One region of the Pelotomaculum isophthalicicum JI genome, then DNA from elsewhere that is predicted to be linked to it. Evidence: riboswitches for the same ligand, from Rfam matches in the RefSeq annotation. Region 1 holds a riboswitch; each other region holds the start of a gene.

Evidence for each region. Region 1 has a riboswitch for molybdenum cofactor ahead of L7E55_RS11700 (FN3 associated domain-containing protein). Riboswitches for the same ligand answer to the same signal wherever they lie in the genome.
Region 2: another riboswitch for molybdenum cofactor. It lies ahead of L7E55_RS14370 (DUF7948 domain-containing protein); the one in region 1 lies ahead of L7E55_RS11700 (FN3 associated domain-containing protein).
Region 3: another riboswitch for molybdenum cofactor. It lies ahead of L7E55_RS13840 (hydrogenase small subunit); the one in region 1 lies ahead of L7E55_RS11700 (FN3 associated domain-containing protein).

Annotation. Positions count from the first base shown of each region.
Region 1 is NZ_JAKOAV010000022.1:18,247-22,733, forward strand. Features, by position in the region: gene L7E55_RS11685 (signal peptidase I) at 1-405, shown strand, start outside; gene L7E55_RS11690 (DUF5305 family protein) at 408-1,502, shown strand; gene L7E55_RS11695 (chitobiase/beta-hexosaminidase C-terminal domain-containing protein) at 1,639-2,244, shown strand; molybdenum cofactor riboswitch at 2,552-2,674, shown strand; gene L7E55_RS11700 (FN3 associated domain-containing protein) at 2,670-4,415, shown strand; gene L7E55_RS11705 (MotA/TolQ/ExbB proton channel family protein) at 4,412-4,487, shown strand, end outside.
Region 2 is NZ_JAKOAV010000033.1:11,014-15,500, forward strand. Features, by position in the region: gene L7E55_RS14365 (fibronectin type III domain-containing protein) at 56-1,354, shown strand; molybdenum cofactor riboswitch at 1,585-1,727, shown strand; gene L7E55_RS14370 (DUF7948 domain-containing protein) at 1,944-4,487, shown strand, end outside.
Region 3 is NZ_JAKOAV010000030.1:29,230-33,716, forward strand. Features, by position in the region: gene L7E55_RS13835 (nickel-dependent hydrogenase large subunit) at 1-1,229, opposite strand, end outside; gene L7E55_RS13840 (hydrogenase small subunit) at 1,268-2,260, opposite strand; molybdenum cofactor riboswitch at 2,440-2,556, opposite strand; gene L7E55_RS13845 (HyaD/HybD family hydrogenase maturation endopeptidase) at 2,601-3,086, opposite strand; gene hypE (hydrogenase expression/formation protein HypE) at 3,106-4,125, opposite strand; gene hypD (hydrogenase formation protein HypD) at 4,130-4,487, opposite strand, start outside.

The DNA.
Region 1 (4,487 bases):
TGTGTCGTTTCGGTACTGCTGGTCTGGTTTTGCGTAGGCATATTTCCCGTCTTTCCGTCGGTGGTTTTAAGCGGCAGCATGATGCCCGTGATGTATAAGGGCGACATCGCCCTGGTCAAAAAGATTTCGGGAGACGAGGTCAGGCTGGGTGATGTGATTGATTTTCGCCGGGATAAGATGCTGATTACCCACCGGGTGATTGAAATTAAGGAAAACCATGGCGCCAGGGTTTTCCGGACCAAGGGCGACAACAACAGCGGGCCGGACCCGGACCTGGTCGGCCCGCAGCAGGTGAGGGGCAAAGTGGTTTGTACAATCCCGAAAATCGGTTGGGCCGCTTTATTTGCCAAGACGCTGGCCGGGATGGTCAAACCGGGTGCGAGTCCCCAGGGGATGGAATTTTAACAATGGTTATTAACTTGAAGCCAATTAAAAATATAAATGATCAAGGCTGGAAGCACCGGATGGACAGGAGAGTCAGGCTGGCCTGCCTGGCTATGTGCGCGGCGCTGCTGGCCCTGACATCGTTCCTGTTTTTGAAGTCCCTTTTTTGGCACGGCACGGCGCGGGAGACAGTGCCGCTGGTTTCCTACAACCAGACAGCCCGGGTGGACTACCGGGTCTACTTTATCCCGGGCAACAACCTGTACGCCGAAAATAGCCTCGGGGCGGGCAACGTGTACATGACCAACTTCGTTGATTACATCACTACCTCTTTCAAGTACACCTTCAGCGCCGACCGGGTGTCCGAGGTCAGGGGCGAATACGGAATAGTCGCCCTGGCGGAAGCGCTGGCCGGCAAGGAAAACACAAAAATCTGGCAGCGGGAATTTGTGCTGCTGCCGAAAAAAGCCTTTAGCGGCAATGAACGGACCGTCTCCGTCCAGGAGGAGTTGCCGCTGCGCCTGCCGGAATACAATACCTTCGCCAGTATGGTGATCAAGGATACGGAGCTGATTCCGAACGAGGTCAACCTGACCGTGCGCTGGAACGTGGACGTGGAAGCCGTTACGGACAGCGGGCAAATCAAGGATCAGATAGCCCCGACCCTGGTGGTGCCGCTGGTCCGGAAAGCTTTTGAGATCGGCGGGGAGCCGGTTAAAGAAAAGCCCGGCGCCATCAGCGCGACCAGGTCCGTGCCGGCCCAAACCGACCGGAAAAAGGCCGCCCTGTACGGCGCGGCCGCCGGCCTCAGCGCCGTCATCCTGGCCCTGCTGCTCCGGTTCACCGGCGGAAGCGCGGGGCGGACCGATCCCCTGGAGGCCAGGTTCAGGCGAATTGTTAAAAAATACGGCTACCGCATGGCCGTCATCGAGGGAGAGATCCCTGGCGAACGCGGGAACGCGATCCCGGTCCGGTCCGTGGACGACCTGGCGCTGATTGCCGACGAGCTGAACAAGCCCGTCATGTACCGGCCGCTTTCGGAAACCGATAATATGGCGACGTTTTATGTCTTCGACGAGCCAAAGTTGTTTGTTTATGAATTAAAAAAGGAGGGATAATTAAAATGTTAATAGTCAAAAAAAACTGGTTTTACAAGGTTTGCCTGACCGTCCTGGGCGCGCTGCTGAGTTCAGCCTGACCGCGCCCGCGCCGGCCCTGGCCGCGTCGACCGAGGTACAGATCGACGGAAACGGGGTGACGAATCCCACTACCTTCACCGTGGCCCAACTCCAGGCCTATGTGAACAGAATTGAAGTGCTCACCACCCAACCTAGTCAATGGGATAGCTCCATTCAGGCTAGTCCGGCCAGCGGGCCGCCCCCGGCCAACGGCCAGGTGGCGCTGTCCATACCCGGTACCCCAGACAACGGGCTGGAAGACACGGACAAGATTTACTATACCACTGACGGCAGCACCCCGACCCTGAACAGCCCGATCTATAACTGGATTGGCAGCAGATGGTGGTATGACCACCCAGGTCTGAACACAATCAATCACCCGATCACCGTCAGCACTACCGGTAAAACAGCGATCAAGGCCGTCAGGATCGGACCCCCCGGCCAAAACAACCAAAACGGAAAAACGAACAGCGATGTGCAAACCTTCGTCTACACCAACCGCGCCAAGGGGGATATCGACTACGACGGCTACATCGATGTCACAGACCTGGGGATAATGATCGACATTATCAGTGCCGAGTATACCCCCAATGATTTTGAGATTTACGCCGCTGATCTCGACTCCGACGGCTACGTTGACGTCACGGATTACGGCATGCTTATAGACTTGATCTCGGGCTAGCGGATTTCCGGCTTTCAACGTTACCCGTCCGGTATGCTACCCACCCCCTTCACCCGGGGGTGTTTTTTGTCCAAATACAGCATGGTTTAGTTTGAGTTATCTAATAGATTATTATTGGGTTAATTTATTAGATAAGTATAACCCGAGGGCTAGACAGGAGTAGTTATAAATTAAATGAAAGCGTGGCTTAACCGGAGTTCTACTGTTATCTTCTAAACCGGTCTAAACCTATTTGTAGAAATTTTATCCTTTTGTGGTAATGATGGTTTACGCTATGTTTGTTAAAATATAATATCGTTCTGGACATCCACAGTGTAACATCCTAGTCTGCCCGCCTGTGGCCTCGCGCGGCTATGGCGGCTGACCGGCAGGGCCGGCCCGGAAACAGGCCTGCCTCCCAGTGCGGAAAGGGTTGTTTGCCTGCTGTGCACAACGGCTGGACGCGTTTTCCGCGCCCGGCTGTTTTTGTTTTGTCAATTTCTGGCGATAAGGGGAGTATGATCACGCCGGCAGTTAAAAATATATGGCTCTGTAAGCTCTTTGTGAAATTACTGGTATTGCTGCTGCTCGTAGGCTTATCCAACCTGATGGCGCCCATGGCGGCCCTGGCCGATCAGTCGGACTCGGTGGAGATCACCGGGGACGGAGTGACTGCCCCCGTGACCTTGACCCTGTCCCAGCTCGAGGGCATGAAACAATACGAGCACGTGTACAGTGTGATCAACACCTGGCCTACCAAAAAGTGGTACATAGGGAAAGGTGTCAAGCTGAGGGACCTGCTCGCCCTGGCGGGGATGACAGAAGAGGCCAGGCTGATCAGATTTGTGTCGAACGACGGGTACGAAGTGACGCTTACAGTTAAGGAGTTGTTCAAAGACAAGCGCTATTATTTCTCGCGCTTAATGGACAACCATGCCAGCGACGGGAGCGTTCCAGGCTCTCCGGAGGGCGCGCGGGAGGTGGAGCCGATCCTTGCCCTGATCAGCAGCGAGGGCAGTGACAACCCCGCCGAAATGAACGACCGGGACGCGCTGCTGCTGCTCATCGGGCAGCGGGCGGTTACCGAGCAGAACAATAACTTGTTTTTAAAATATGTGGCTAAAATCGAGGTGCTTACCGACGCCCCACCCAAATGGGACAGCCCGAAGGCGAGCGTGGCCGGCGGAGAGGTGCCCGCGGGGACCAAGATCGAGCTCAGCAATAAGCACAATGACGCGGACAAGGTGTATTACACCACGGACGGCAGCATCCCGACCATTAACAGCCCGATGTACAACAAGAGCGCAAAGCGGTGGTGGCCGCTGCGGCCGGACGATTTGGACAGCGTCAACCGGCCCATCGAGATTAAAAAGGACACGGTGATCAAGGCCGTCACCATCGGTCCCGGCAAAGAGGACAGCGACGTTGTAACCTTTACCTATAAAGCTGATCTCACGGGCAAAGCGGCGGACCCGGCGAAGAGGCCGGCCGGGCCGCCCACCAAGATCACCCTCGACCAGGACACGGCCAGTCTCAAAGTCGGTAACACCATTGAGTTGGTGGCGAGCATAGAACCATACAACACCATGGACCACGACGTGACCTGGAGTTCCAGCGACACCAGGGTGGCCACGGTCGACGGCAACGGCCTGGTGACGGTGGTCGGCCCCGGCACGGCCACCATCACCGCGAGGACTGTGGCCGGGAACCTGTCGGCTTCCTGCGTCGTGCATGGTCAAAGCCTGACTAACGCAGGTTCTCAGCAGAGCGGGTCGCGGGAGATGCCCAAAAAAGCGCCAGTGCCGGAGAGTGGACGGCGTTCCCCGGCGGAAAATGAGATTATCGCCACCAACCGGCAGAGCCCGGCGGAGAAAAAGGCGGCTGCCGGCGATTCGACAACTGCCGATAGGCAGCCGGAGATACCTGCCGAACAGCCGGTGCCGGAAGCCAACCGGCAGTACCTGGCGGAAAAAAAGGAAGTTGCCGCCGCTTCAACTACCGGCGGTGTCACCCCGGAGCAGCCGGATGTACAACCCTGGCGTGTTTTCGAGATGTCGGCCGATGATATACCCTTGAAGTTACAGGAGGAGGCAGATATACAGGACGGTTACGCGGCGGTTGTGTTTCTACTCCTGTTTCTAACCGGCGCGATTAAGAGGTACTTGGAATACGCAAAGGAGGTAGCTAGGTGACAATATCTGTGTTAACCCCGTTGAAAGATACAATGCATGTCATCTCGTCGGCTTTACTAATGCCTACCGTCG
Region 2 (4,487 bases), on a different contig from region 1:
AAGGCAATAAAAGGGTAACCGATTGAAAAAAAATATTTTTAGGAGGGAAAAGTTCATGTTTAAAAGCAGGTTTTTCAAAAAGAGCGCCAAAATAGTCTCCCTGTTGGTGGGAGCGACTATGCTGTTCGCTTCATTTGCCCCGGGTGCTTTCGCCCTGAACTACAACGGCAACGGCAGCGGCGCGGGCAACAAGGCGTTTAACTGCAACGGCTACAGTTACACGCAAAGCACCAAAACCTTAAAGATCTTCTTCAGTAAGCAATCAGTTAACACCAATGAATTTGATTCGAGCCAGTTTATAGTTACAAGGCAATATGACAGCTCTAACCCGTCGTTCAGTTACTCCAAGAATTCGGGAAGCGGCTGCAGCGGTATTAGCGACAGCAACCTCAACAAGGGGACGACCGTAACCCTGACCTTTGATAACGCGCTGGCTTTCAACGAGCTTTACGACGTGACGATCAAAGCGGCTACCGTTGCTGACGACAATCTTTTGACCCTGGGCAACTACCGGAACAGGAGCGACTTCACCTTCACTTTCAGGACTCCTTTAAACGTCACTCCTGCAAATGACAATGCTTTCAGTGATAGTGTTGCGCCAGTTGTCACCTACACTGTGGGCACCTCAAACGTGCCTTATGAGCCCAACGTGGGCGTCATTTTTGACCGGCCCGTCAACTCCACCACTGCCGCCACCTTATTAAGTTTAAGTGATCCCAACGGCCTGGTGGCAAACTATAAAAAAGGCGGTACGGCAGTTGTCTATGACGACACTATCGATGCCTACGCCGTTTCAGGTGCCGAGAATTACAAGCCATTTGCCAATACCGCGAACACCTTCTTCTTCTTCCCCGAGACGGTCCAGGGCAATACCAATACCTGCTATAACCGGGATTATTCCGCCGGCACCCACAGCTATACCCTGGACGTGCCGCCTGTCACTGACATAAGCGGCAATTCCTGGACCCATGCCCAAATAACCAACAACCAGCTCAGTTTCAGCTCACTTAGCAACGACCTCCCCGCCTGGTTGGACAACAGGCCCACGGTTGATACTCCAACCAGCACCACGCTGACAGTGCACTGGAACGCCAGCGGCATCACCAATTCTAGCGCAACCGAAGCGTATGACGTCTACTATTCCACCAACCAGTGGACGGGCTTTACGAAACTTAATGTAAGTGACATCACCGGTACCGCTCCTTTCTCATTCGTGGCCGGGGACACTTCGGATAATAGTGCATATGAGCTAAGCCCTCTTACCACTTATTACTTCCGAGTCGTGCCCAAGAATACCACCTACACCCTTGAAGCGGGTTTTTCCGCGGCCGGATCAGGTGCTACGACCTCTTAAAATCAGGTGAAATGAGCTGTTATTCTCAGCCCCGGCCGTCAGACCGGGGTTTTCCTACCTAGACAAATTTTTTTAAGCGGGTAGGAATTTGTTCCACAATGTAGAATATCATGGTATATGTTCATAGAACCAGATCAGTATCATATCATCCGAGTAACCCGCCTGTGGCTATTTGACTTATGACATACTGGTTTATTGCTTTTCAACCAATGTTTACCGGAAACTAACAATTTCATACCACCACCCGAGTCTACCCGCCTGTGGCTATTTGGCACATTATCCTTGGCTTTAAGGGCTATGGCGGCTGACCGATAGGGTATACCTTGAAAAGGGTATGCCTCCCAGTGCGGAAAGGGTCTAGTGCCAGTTATCTTCAACGGCTGTGTGCGTTTTCCGTACACGGCTGTTTTTTGTTTGCGGGAGATTGACTAGAGATTTTTTTGGGGGGGGTGATAGTTGGGTAAACCATGATGTAGATGCCGGATTTAGCCAGGAGCGATTTGAACAGGAAAATTCATCGGAAGATTCGTAAAAGTCATCGGTTATTTTGCCCGGCGGCAACACCATTAGCAAAGGAAGTGATATCATTTTGCGCTTCAGAAAATTAATTATTGGTTTGTTAACCGCGGCGCTGCTCTGCCTAGGTGGGACCTTCGCTCTGGCGGGTAGCGCCGTAACAGCCGCGGCCGGCGGCGCTACCCCGGAGATGCAGGCGAAAATGGCCTCCGTCCAAGTGCCCTTCTTGCCAAACGAGGGCCAGATTAAAGACGAGCGAGTTAAGTTTTACGCCGGCACTTTCGCTGGAACCGTCTTTGTCACTAATGACGGCCTAACTTACGCCTTGCCCAAAGGTGAAGACGGTGGCTGGGCGGTAAGAGAGGAGTTTGCCGGGGCCAGGGCGCTGGCGCCGGCCCCGGTGGGAGAACCGGGCGCCTCCGTCAACTACTACCTCGGCGACGACAGCGGCAAGTGGCGGACCAACCTGCCGTCTTACGGCATGATCACCCTGGGCGAGGTTTACGACAAGATCAGCGTGAACCTTAAAGCTCACGGCGACAACGTGGAGAAAATCTTTACCGTGGCCCCCGGCGGCGACCCTGCCGCCATCGCGGTTAAAGTTACCGGCGCGGACAAGCTCACCGTCAATGACCGGGGCGAGCTGGAGCTGTCCACAAAATTAGGCACGGTCGAAATGACCCGCCCGTCCGCCTACCAGGAAATCGGCGGGCAGCGCGTTGAAGTTAATGTCGCTTACGTGGTAAACGGCGGCAGTTACGGCTTTGAACTAGGCGAGTATAACCGCGCCTGTCCCCTGGTGATCGACCCGCTGCTGGGTTCCACCTTCCTGGGCGGCAGCGGGGCGGAAACGGGCTACTGCATCGCCCTGGACAAGTACGGGTACGTCTACGTGGCGGGCACCACCAAGTCGCCGACCTTCCCGGGCGCGTCGCAGGGTTTCGGGAATACACAAATAGACACCGCCAACGGTGACATGTTCGTGGCCAAAATGAGCCCCGACCTCACCCGGCTCCTCGCGGCCACCTATCTGGGCGGGAGCGCTGCCGATTCAATTAATAATACCGGCAATTGCCTGGCGGTCGCCCCGTCGGGCGAAGTCTACCTGACCGGGTACACCATGTCGCCCGACTTTCCCCACCCGGGCGGGGCATATCAAGGTTACGTTGACACGCATTCATCCAGCGACATTTTCGTTGCCAGGCTGAGCGGCGACCTCTCCCAGCTCAAGTCTGCCACCTATTTGGGGGGCGCTGACAATGACCGGCCAAACGCCATTGGTATAGACAGCCAGGGCAACGTCTTCGTGGCCGGGACAACGTACATGGACGGGAATTTACCCACCACCTCCAGCGCCTACCAGCAGGCGCACAAAGCAACCACCGCGATTACCGACGGGTTCATCTCCAAGTTTAGCCCCGACCTGTCCGAACTACGCGCCTCCACCTACCTGGGCGGCGCGGCCGCAACTACCATATATTGCATGTCCATCGACAGCAGCGACAATGTCTACGTGGCAGGAAATACTGTATATAACGCGTCAAAAAACTTGCCGGTCACCCCGGGCGCTTATAACCAGGTAAAAAACACAAATGCCAACCTCCAGAGTTTTGTATCCGAGTTGGATAACAATCTGGCCAACCTCCTGGCCTCCACCTACCTCGGCACCGGTAGCGGCGGCGAAACCCTCGTTTCAATTGCCCTGGGCAAGGACGCCGGCGGGAACACGGTGGTATACGCCGGCGGATATACGACAGAAACTGATTTTGTCTCCGCCGGCCCTGGCTACGCCTCAGCCTACCAGACGGGCAGCAACGGCGTCAATGAGATGTTCATCGCCGAGCTGAACGGCGGCCTGACCCAGCGGCTCGCCGCGACCTATCTCGGCACGAGCGTCGCCGATACACTGAGGAAAATAGTTTTGGATTCCGGTGGCAATTTATATATTGAAGGTACTTCTTCGAGTCCTAGTTCCTACCCGTGCTCTGCTGGGGCCTACAGCACGGCTAGAAACGGCACCAGCGGCACCGACATCGTCATCAGCAGGATGAAGGGCGACCTGACCAGGACGGCCAGCGACCCGTCAGGCCTGCTCGCCTCCACATACTTCGGGGGGGCCAACAGCAATGATACACCCTATGACATGACGCTGGACGCCTGGGGCAACGTCTACCTGACCGGGTTGCCCGCCGCCAGCGGCTTCCCGATTACTACCGGCGCATGCCAACCTTCGCTTAGCGGCGCCAGTGACGCCTTCGTTGCCAAGTTCACCGGGGACCTGACTCATGACGGTCCTGCCGACACCACCGCGCCCGTCTGGGTTGACGGAGGTTCGCTGACCGTTTCCAACGTGACTTACAGCGGGCTCACCCTGACCTGGACTCCCGCCTCGGATAACGTGGGGGTGACCGGCTATCAGATTTACCAGGACGGCGCGGTGGCCTATACCGTGAGCAGCGCGACGTATACGCAGGCGGGCGGCCTGGTGCAATACAACCTCACTGGCCTGAACAGCAGCGCCACTTACAACTTCAGGGTGGAAGCCGTCGACGCCGGCAACAACTGGAGCACCGGCGGGCCGACAGCCAATGCCTCGACCCCGGCCGAGCCCGATACC
Region 3 (4,487 bases), on a different contig from region 1:
TGGTAATTATCAATCTTGTGGTCTTTAATGGTAATCCAGTGTCCCAGAGCGCCGCGCGGAGCCTCGTGCAATCCTACGCCAGATCCTTCTTTAGGTATGTTAAACGGCGCGAAGGTCGGCTGTCCGGGCACCAGTTGATCCAACCACTCGGGCATGGCGTGGGCAACCTGGGTGGCTTCCAAAGCGCGCGCGAAATGCCGTCCAAGAACCGAAAATCCCTTGTCTCCCAAACCAATAACGTCTTTTTGCTTATTTACAATCTGGCGGGCCAATGGTCCCACCTCATACGGCGTTCCTTCATAACGAGGCGCCTTTAACCAGGAGTACGCGCCCTTCTTTCCGGGAGCCGGTTCGGTTACTCCTTCTCCAGGATATTTTCCAGTTCCATCTTTGAACCAGGAATATTTTACCTCTTCAGTTATTTTAGTCTTGTCAAGCGGTAAAAACTGACCGTTGATATAGCGGCCACGCTTAAACAACTGTTTTTGCCCGTCCGGATCGTCTTCATCGGTCAGTTTGATGCCGCCATAAGCCAGCATGTTTTTACAGCCTGTCCCGATGCTGAACCCGTCATCGCCATAAATCTTCGCCACCGCGAGCACATCCGGGATATACACGTCATCCACAAAAGAGGTTATTTCACGCAGGTACTGTCTGAACTGGGCGATTTTTTCGGCCGTCACGACTTCAGTCACTCCGCCCGCGGTAAACACTGTGACGTGAGGCATTTTTGCCCCAAAGATAGCCAGCATCTCTTGCGCTTTTTTACGGATGTCCAAAGCCTTGATATAATGCTGCACCGCCAGGTCGTTAATATCTTGAGGCAAGCGGTAATCGCCTTCATAACGCGGGATAAAGGGCGCCGTTTCAGGCCCCTTGACATAATCCAAAGCCGCCAGGTGGTAAAAATGCAGCACATGGGATTGCAAATAATTTGCCCCTTGGATTAAATTGCGGACGATCCTGCCGTTTGTCGGCGGCTTCACGCCAAAAGCGTCATCAAGACACAGCATCGAGGCCGTGCCGTGGGCAATCGGACAAACTCCGCAAATCCGCTGCATAATATGACAGGCATCGCGAGGATCGCGCCCTTTTAAAATTAATTCCAAGCCCCTGAATAAAGTCCCGCTTGATTTGGCGTCAATAACTTTTCCGCCATCTACTTCCACTTCAATCTTCAGGTGTCCTTCAATCCGGGTTACCGGATCAATAATAATTTGTTGTGCCACTTTATATTTTTCACCCCTATCAACTAGAATTACTTTAACTAACTAGTTTTCTTCTTTTCCGGAAACTCTATTTTCAGGTTAGGCACAACCGGTGCGTAAGTAACCTTTTCTTTGTTGGTCAGGGGATACACGCCATAGAAAGGCGCGCTTTGGTCAGGAAAAGTAGGTTCTGAACAAGCCTGACAAGGAGCCCCGGCCTTTATGCACCAGTTCACATTATTGTTCCAGCCCCGCTTATAGCAGTCCGAGGTGGCCACAAAACCCTTGCAGCCCAAATAAGCCAGACACCCTTCATCACCAATATACTGGGCGAATTTGCCAACATCAAAATACTGCCGCCGGAAACAATTATCGTGAATCGGTTCAGGATAGAACATCTTGGGGCGCCCAAACTTGTCCAATTCCGGAATTTGGCCGTATTTCAACACGTAAACAACCGTGCCCAGGAAATGGTCGGGATGCATCGGACATAAGGAAAGATTAATGACAGGTTTATCTTTAACCACCTGATTTACACCCACCACCCCGGTAGGATTGGGCGCCGCGGCGGGTATGCCGCCGAACGAGGCGCAATTGCCGGCTGCAATCACGGCGCTGGCTGCCTTGCCAAGGGTAGTCACGGCTGACAGCATGGTTAATTCTTTATTATTTTTTTCCGCGATGGTGCAGTAAGCCCCTTTCTCCTTGGTGGGAATGCCGCCTTCAATTACCAGGATAAACTGATTATTTAATTTTGACGCCGCTTCCTCCAATACTTCCGCGCAAAGATGACCTGACCCGGCCATAACATTAGGATGATACCTTAAGCTGATAACGTCGAGAAGCACCTTTTCAATCGCCGGTTCGACACTGTTTAGCAACGAAATAGAGCACCCCGTGCAACTGGCGCCTTGCAACCAGATTACCGGAGGTTTGCCGTCAGCCGCAAAAGCCAGAGTTTCTTCGAGATCGGGCCCCAGCAAAGTGATTAGACTTGCTCCGGCTGCCGAAGTCATGCAGAGCTTAATAAATTCACGCCGTGTTAAACCCAAATCTTACTCCCTCCTTAATATGGTAATAATAACTCTTAGAAATGGGATTTACGCACCCCCCGCCCAAAGATGGTAATAATGTCTTTATCCAATAGAATATAATAAAAACTTTGCCTTCCTGAAAAAAGGGCAAAGTTCTCGTGCTTATAAATGATCGTCCTTGCTCATTTATAAACATGACATCTAAACTGTGCTCTCCTTTCCACGATGGGAGGCGTACCGGTTTCCCGGTATACCCGCCGGTCAGGCATCCATACCACAGGCTAAGGTCACCTGGCTCGGAGAATAAGCTATAGATTAAGCTGTATTTTTATTTCGATAAAAAAGTTTATTTTCCTTTTTATTTATAAAAAAATTTTATCGCCTGATTAATTTCCTTTTTTATTGAATTTATCAGAGAAGGCAAGGCTTTGTTGACTGCATGGGAAAGTTGATCATTAAATGTAATTTCCCCTGGTTGGATACCGTAAATGATTGTTGGCGGCAACTTTCCCAGCTGATTCGCTATATGTAACACCTCTTGCAGATTCAAATCATGTAAGGAGATAATTTGATCAGAAGAGTCAAAGGCTATTTCCTCAGCAGGTATGCGAAATATAGCGCCCGGCTCCTCACCGGCTTCCAGGCAGTCGATAATAACGGCATAGCCGGCGTCTTCCAGCCAATACAGCAAGTCAATACCCGCCGTCCCGCCGTCCACTATTTTTACGCAGGCGGGGAATGAATCTTTTTTCAGCTCGTTAATCGCGTGAATGCCTGCTCCATCATCACCGAGCAGTAAATTGCCCACACCTATTACAACAACCCTTTTTTCCTCCCCGGGCATAAAACACAACCCTTCCCCATTAACAGATACGCGGCAGGGGCGCGCCCGCCATCATATTTAGCTGTCTGGCGCCTCCCAGCGCGGTCCGCAAATAGACATTTCCTTTTCCAGCCTGAATATCGCCGATCTGGCAGGCATACTCCGCCGACCAATCTTCTCTCAGATATCTCAAGAGCTCACCTGCCTCTTCCGCCGCCACGACTATGAGAAACTTACCCTCGTTAGCCAGGTAGAGGGGATCCAGCCCCAGTAGTTCCGTAATCCCTTTAACACTGTCCTCCACCGGCAAGGCTGCTTCATCCAGCCAGAAATCCACTCCGGAAGACATGGCAATTTCTTTCGCGTTGGTCGCCAGGCCCCCCCTGGTTAAATCGCGCATCAGCTTAATCCCTTTAAACCTTTTAAGAATTTCTGTAGTCATAATGCTTAGAGGGGCGCAGTCGCTGATAATCTGGCTGTCCAGGCCAAGCGCCTCCCGCTGCAGTAAAATAGCTAGGCCGTGATTGCCCAGGCAGCCGTTAACCAGCACCTTGTCGCCGGGCTCCAGTCGCTGGTAGCCCAAGTTAGCCCCGGGCAGCAAGTAACCAACTCCGGTAGTCGTAATATATACCTTGTCCGCCTGACCACGGCCCACGACTTTAGTGTCTCCGGCGATTATTTGCACGCCGGCTACACGGCAGGTGTTCGCCATGGAGGCGATTATTTTCTCCAAATCGGCGAATGGAAAACCTTCTTCAATAACAAAAGATGCAGTCAGGTAAAGCGGTTGCGCCCCGCTTACCGCCAAATCGTTAATTGTGCCGCAAACAGCCAGCTTGCCGATGTCGCCGCCCGGGAAAAAGACCGGATCCACCACAAACGCGTCGGTGCTGATCGCCATCCGTCCCGGCTCCGAGGAAAAAACAGCCGCGTCAGTTAAACTGTCGAGCAAGTCATTTTTGAAATACCGTAAGAAAAAATCCTGCAAGAGTTGATGGGTAAGCAGTCCCCCGTCTCCGTGGGACAGCAAAACGATGTCCTTGTCTTTTTCTTCAGCCATTTCCTCACCCCCCTATATTTCCTCTAGACCCCGTCTTGGACCACTCGTATTGATAATAAGCGGCGCACGCTCCTTCTGTGGAAACCATGCAAGGACCCACCGGCTGTAAAGGAGTGCATTTCCTGGCGAATAACGGGCAGTCGGACGAGACTATTTTCCCCTTCAGGACATCGCCGCAGGCACAGCCCCTGGGCGGCGGGGATTCTGAAACTTCAACCGGGAACTTTACGGCCGCGTCATATAAAGAAAACCTTTCTTGCAGCGCCAGACCGCTTTGCGGAACCATGCCGAAACCGCGCCACTGAACATCTACCGGCTTAAAATATTCTTTCATGATTTCTTTCGCTTTATTATTCCCTTCT